Regions from separate parts of the Zobellia sp. 1_MG-2023 genome, predicted to be linked through region 1. Evidence: riboswitches for the same ligand, from Rfam matches in the RefSeq annotation. Region 1 holds a riboswitch; the other holds the start of a gene.
What was found. A riboswitch is a leader RNA that binds a small molecule or an ion and turns the genes downstream of it on or off. The one in region 1 is predicted to bind S-adenosylmethionine.
Positions count from the first base shown of each region.

Region 2: it holds a riboswitch for S-adenosylmethionine, as region 1 does, so the genes downstream of both, Q4597_RS13520 (Na+/H+ antiporter NhaC family protein) here and Q4597_RS12115 (homocysteine S-methyltransferase family protein) in region 1, are expected to answer to the same signal.

Region 1 covers NZ_JAUOSY010000005.1:98,034-101,462, reverse strand. Annotated here, with positions in the region: gene metH (methionine synthase) at 1-761, opposite strand, end outside; gene Q4597_RS12115 (homocysteine S-methyltransferase family protein) at 806-1,804, opposite strand; SAM riboswitch class I at 1,937-2,044, opposite strand; gene Q4597_RS12110 (NAD(P)/FAD-dependent oxidoreductase) at 2,200-3,261, opposite strand; gene cobA (uroporphyrinogen-III C-methyltransferase) at 3,267-3,429, opposite strand, start outside.
Region 2 covers NZ_JAUOSY010000006.1:61,987-65,415, reverse strand. Annotated here, with positions in the region: gene Q4597_RS13530 (ABC transporter ATP-binding protein) at 1-205, opposite strand, end outside; gene Q4597_RS13525 (hypothetical protein) at 467-769, opposite strand; gene Q4597_RS13520 (Na+/H+ antiporter NhaC family protein) at 915-2,216, opposite strand; SAM-I-IV-variant riboswitch at 2,265-2,364, opposite strand; gene Q4597_RS13515 (GAF domain-containing sensor histidine kinase) at 2,598-3,429, shown strand, end outside.

The DNA.
Region 1 (3,429 bases):
ACGGGATTATTGCCCCGAAACGAAAAAGAAACATTACTTACCCCACCACTAACATTGGCGTACGGCAAGTTTTCACGAACCCATTTAGTAGCCCTAATAAAATCTATGGCATTAAGTTTATGCTCATCCATACCTGTGGCTACAGGAAATATATTTAAGTCAAAAATGATATCCTCTGGAGGAAAACCTACTTGGTCTACCAGAATATCATAGGACCGTTTGGAAATCTCAATACGCCTCTCATAATTATCCGCCTGGCCTACTTCATCAAAAGCCATAACAATTACGGCAGCCCCGTACCGTTTTACCAATTTGGCATGATTAATAAATTCTTCTTCGCCTTCTTTTAAGCTGATAGAATTCACCACACATTTACCCTGCACTACCTGAAGACCTGCCTCAATAATTTCCCATTTAGAACTATCGATCATAATGGGTACTCTAGCAATATCCGGTTCAGCAATAACAAGGTTCAAGTACTTTACCATAGCTTCCTTACCATCGATCAGACCATCATCCATATTAATATCGATGATTTGGGCCCCACCTTCTACTTGATTCCGGGCCACATCCAAAGCCTCTTCAAACTTTCGCTCTTTAATTAAGCGCAAAAATCGTTTGGACCCCGCCACATTGGTACGCTCGCCCACATTTACGAAATTACTCTCGGGGGTGATGACCAGTGGCTCCAAACCTGATAGTTTAAGGAATCTGGCGGGCTTTTGGTTATTGGTTGTTGGCATATTTGAGTCGTTACTCATAGTACTTGATGAACTTCTTTAATTTTTTCTTTGTCGTAGCCCATTTACACTGCCGCTACCGCACGTGGGTCATACTTCCTTACCAACTCTGCAATAGCCGCAATATGTTCCGGGGTAGTACCACAGCATCCACCAACGATGTTTACCAGCCCTTTCTCTACATATTCCTTGATTTGTGCTGCCATCTGTTCCGGTGTTTCATCATATTCTCCAAAGGCATTGGGCAAACCTGCATTGGGATGCGCCGAAACGGCATGCTCCGTTTTATTGGACAATACTTCTAAGTGCGGCACCAATTGATCGGCTCCTAAAGCACAATTAAAACCAACCGACAAGATAGGAATGTGTGAAACGGAAATTAAAAAAGCCTCTGCGGTCTGGCCCGAAAGCGTTCTGCCCGAAGCATCCGTAATTGTACCACTTACCATTATGGGCACTTCTATATTTCGCTCTTCCTTTACTTCTTCTATAGCGAACAAGGCCGCTTTTGCGTTCAACGTATCAAAAATGGTCTCTACCATTAGCATATCTACACCCCCATCCAACAACGCCTCTACTTGCTGTTTGTAGGCTATACGTAGTTCATCAAACGAAACCGCTCTGTAACCCGGGTCGTTAACATCGGGGGACATACTGGCAGTTTTGTTCGTTGGCCCCAAACTGCCAACTACAAACCTAGGCTTATTGGGTTCTTTGGCGGTAAACTCATCCGCCACTTGTTTGGCAATACGTGCAGATTCAAAATTAAGATCGTACACCAATTCTTCCATGTCATAATCAGCCATGGCAATTGTTGTACTGGAAAACGTGTTGGTTTCTACAATGTCCGCACCGGCAGCAAAGTATTTTCTATGCACCTCCGCTATAGCTTCGGGCTGTGTTAGTGACAATAAATCATTATTGCCTTGAACAGGGGTTTTCCAATCCTTAAAACGCTCACCTCTAAAATCCTCTTCGGTAAATTTATAGCGTTGAAGCATAGTACCCATGGCACCGTCCAACACTAAAATGCGTTCTTTTAATATCTCTTGAATGTTTTTCATTTCTTTTCCTCCTCTAATTGAGTGTTCAAACGCAACCAAATTCAATTTATATTATATTGAAAATGTTACTCTAAAATCTTCCTACCAACAATTATCAAGCAAAAGAATAAGGACAATTGTAATTGCCTCTCTTTGTTATCTGTCCCAAAACATACCAGGATAGAATGTAGCACCTTCTTTATAAGAAAAGGGTTGCCAAGGTTTCACAGGGTCTATTCCCTCCACCTTTCTTGATAACAGTCCTATATTTTTAATGAACGATTTGCAAAGTAACACCACATCTCCTTCAAAACCAAAGAAACATGCCTGTTTTTGGCACTTTACATTAGATAAAAACCTTCCGTAAATTGAGATAACAGAAGGTTTTTATGAATTATATGCACACTACTAGCTAATTAAGAAATACTTTGAACGACCTCTTTTTTGGCCTCTTTCTTACTACCGTCAAAACCTTCTACCCCACCTACAGTGGTATACTTCATAACATATCTCTTACCAGGGTTGATCAATTGGTAAGCATATTGACACATTACGGCGGCCTCATGGAAACCGGATAGAATCAGTTTTAGTTTTCCTTCGTAGGTATTTACATCTCCAATGGCAAAAACACCAGGTATATTGGTTTGGTAATCTTTGGCGTTGTTCACCTTAATGGCATTACGCTCAATTTCCAAGCCCCAATCACCTATTGGACCTAATTTTGGAGAAAGACCGAACAATGGAATAAAGTTATCTACCTCAACATAGGTTTCTCCCTTTTCGGCATCGTTATGCTTAATAACAACCGCTTCCAAATGGTCATCTCCGTACAATTTTTTCACTTCGGCTTCCGTGAATAATTTTATTTTTCCTGCTTTTGCCAATTCTGCCGCTTTCTCAACAGAATCCAAAGCTCCTCTAAATTCATTTCTACGGTGTACCAAAGAAACTTCAGAAGCTACATCGGCCAAGAAAATAGCCCAATCCAAAGCAGAATCACCACCTCCGGCAATAACAACTTTTTTACCCCTATATACTTCAGGGTCTTTAATGATATAGGCTACGCCTTTGTCCTCAAAATCGGCTATGTTCTCAATAGGCGGCTTTCTAGGCTCAAAAGAACCTAAACCACCTGCAATAACAACTACCGGGGCATGGTGCTTTGTACCTTTATTAGTGGTTACGATAAAAGAACCGTCTTCTTGCTTATCCAATGTTTCCGCTCTCTCACCTAAGGTATAACCCGCTTCAAAAGGTTTGATTTGCTCCATAAGATTGGTTACCAAATCTCCTGCAAGAATTTCTGGGAAGGCCGGAATATCATAAATTGGTTTCTTTGGATAAATTTCCGAACATTGGCCACCTGTCTGAGGTAAAGCGTCTATTAAGTGACATTTTAGCTTTAACAAGCCTGCTTCAAATACTGTAAAAAGACCTGTTGGGCCTGCGCCAATGATGAGAATATCTGTTTTTATCATAACTATTAACTTAACTGTAATTCTTGATTCTGGGCAATTGATAAAATGGTTGCCCTATGTTTTACTACTTCACCTATTATAATTATTGCCGGATTGGTCAACTGTTGCCGCTCCACTTTAGCTTCAATGGATGCGATGGTACCAATTGCAATTTTTTCATCTTTTCGG
Region 2 (3,429 bases), on a different contig from region 1:
CGTCCTTTCCTACTTCTTTATCGGCAATAAAGGCTTGGCCGCCATCTTTTGATATAAAGCCTAAAAAAATATTGATCGTAGTGGTTTTTCCTGCGCCGTTCTGACCCAAAAGACAAAATATTTCGCCTTTGGAAACTTCAAACGAAACGTCTTTTAAAGCTGCCTTTCCTTGATAAGACTTGCTTATGTTCGTTGCTTTCAACATAATAGTATAACTAAATTAAGAGTATAGGTAAATCGTGTAATCATCCTTATACACAGCAATTTGTGGTATAAGTATATAAATGATAAAGAAGATGTCCTTACGAAAAAGACAGGTCCATATGTATATTCAACACTTAGCTTTCAGCATACCGTATTCGGGTGTGCGACAAATCAAAAGAAGTGTGGCAAAGAAAGAATATGACGAATGAAAAGGGCGTACCGGTCCTATAAAAATTGACGGTACTACATACAAAATGGACTGTTAAACTTGTGGAGGAGGCCGCGTAAAGCGATTACTGCCTAAAAATTGGTTTTCAAAAACAAGCTGTGGCGCATTGTTAGAGAACATTTGTTCAAAAAAATAGAATTCTGTTTGCGGTAGAACGGGAGATTCCGTTTTTAAAAGCGGTGTAAAATTAACCGCTGTGGTAATGTGACAAACTTCGCAATGTTGCGCGTCGGAATCGTCAATATGATGCGTAAGCGCATGCAGTCCTGCCACTTTGAATACCAAAAACAAAGCGACAAAAAACATAGAAACGAAATTCTTGCTGCTTTTCATCATAAGCGACAAAAGTAAATAATACTTTAAATTATTAATGAGAATTTAAACAAAAATTACTTTGGCATGAATTTAACTGAAGTTGGAGTACAAGGGTATATAAATTATAAGAACATTACAAGGCCCTTTTTTATCTTCGAAAACAAGCTTAGCGGACACGAAATGGTTTAAAGTTTATGAATACGATGGTGTAAATGAACAACAAGAGTAAATACCAGGTATTGGAAACCAAATCTATATAATCGATTTTTCCGTTTGAAAAGCTTAAAATCATTAAAACCTGCGCTCCATAGGGCAGTAGACCTTGAAAAATACAGGCAAAAATATCTAAGATGGAAGCGGTTTTCTTGTTATCCAATCCGTATTCATCATTAATGGTTTTGGCAATGGGCCCGGCAATGATGATAGAAACCGTGTTATTGGCAATCGCCATATTAATAGTACTCACTAATGAGGCAATACCTAGCTGTGCCGTTTTTTTGTTCTTGATAAGCTTCTTTATGTTGACCAGTATAAACTCTATGCCTCCGTTTCGTTCTACTAAAGCGGCCAATCCTCCTGTTAATAGAGACAACAAGAAAATCTCTGTCATGTTCGTAAATCCAGAATAGGCAATTTTAGTAGATTCTATAAGGGTAAAATCACCATAAACAATCCCCAAAAGTCCAGCGAATACTAAACCTAATAGTAAGGTAACAAAAACGTTCACTCCTACAATAGATAGAACAATGACCAAAAGATAGGGCATAATTTTGATGACAGAATAACTATAAACTACAGTCTCCGTTTCGGCGGACTTTAATCCCAAACCCTGAAAGATTAAAATAGCTATAGTGAATAGGGCAGCGGGTACGGCAATTTTAATGTTCTGCTTGAATTTATCACTCATTTTACAACCTAAGGATTGTGTATCAGCAATGGTAGTATCCGAGATTATCGATAAATTATCGCCAAACATGCTACCACCTAACAGTGCACCACATAAAATGGCCAAATCCGCGCCGCTCTTATCGGCGAATCCCACTACAATAGGAGCCAAAGCAACAATGGCACCCACCGAAGTTCCCGTAGAAACCGATAAGAACCCTGCAATAATAAAAATGCCAACGTAGATGTATTGAATGGCTATAAAATCCAATCCCATATTAACGATGGCATCAACACTACCGGTTTCGTTGGTAATTGCAGCGAATGCACCTGCTAACAAGTAGATCAAACACATAGTTAGTATTTTATCATCTCCGCAGCCTTTTAAAACCGTTTTTATTTTAAAATCTATAGATTGCCCAAACATTAGGAAGGCAGCAATTATCCCTACAATTACCGCAATGGGAGCAGGTAACGCATAGAAATCGTTTTGATATATACCCACACCCAAAAAAGTAAATACAAAAATGAATAGGGGTACGAGAGCGGAAAATTTTGGAGTTCTAACTTTAATGTTTGCCATTTCTTTCTTTATGCTAAAAAAGGAAGTAGAAGCAAATAGATAGACATATGGGTTAACATTTGTTCCAACTAATTGGCTTATCTCTTTAGCACCTTGCTCGTTATTGCAGGTTGCTATCTCCTTTTTTTTGAGATTCTTGATAATTATTTTAAGGCGGCAAAAATAAGGTATAAGAACTACCTGCAACTCATAAAAAGAGTTAATTTATATCACACTTTTTTTTGGTCAATTAGAAGAAATCCTAAACTTTTGAGTTAATAAGTAGTATAAATCCTATGTAAATGGTACGTCAAGTAACGTAATACATATTTTTTAACTTAGTTTGTAACTTCTAACCAAGGGATAAAAAAGTCTATTTATCTTATTATTTTGAAGAGTGGAATGAAAAAACAAGACTTACACGCTGAAAATCAACTTTCAACAACCAATGAAGGTGATAACCATACAACTATTAGTCAGCTAGAAAAAGACAAAATCATTGAAAGACAACTGCGCTTTCAGGATTTGTTAATCAGTATCTCTACAAAACATATTAATTCCGATTTATCGGATATTGATAAACTTATCAGAGCATCCCTAAAGCAAATTGGCGAGTTCGTAGAATCGGACAGAAGCTATATCTTTTCTTATGATTTTGTAAATAACACCACTTCAAACACTTATGAATGGTGTTCTGAAGGTATAGAACCGGAAATAGAGAACTTACAGAATGTACCTGTAGACTTTATTCCGCAATGGATAGAAGCACATAAAAAGGGAGAGCCGTTCTTTGTGGAAGATGTAAGTGAATTACCAGAAGACGGAGAACATGGTTTACGAGCCGTTTTAGAGCCACAGGGCATTAAGAGTCTAATTACTATTCCAAAAATCAAGAATAATGAGTTGATCGGTTTTATCGGTTTTGATTCTGTCAAAAAAATCAATAAGTATGATGATAATGAAAAGGACATCCTTTTTGTTTATGCCAATATGCTGGTTAATGTCATACAGCGTAAAGAGAGTGAAGAACGGATAAAGGAGCAAGAGAAGAAGAAGGAAGAACTATTAAAGAATCTATCGCTTCAAAATGAAGAATTAAGTGAATATGCCCATGTGGTATCTCATGATTTAAAAGCCCCTCTCATTAATATTCACACTTTGGTGAGTTGGTTTATAGATGACAATAAGGAAGCTTTGGGAGAGGATACCATACAACCTTTACATCAGGCCTTGT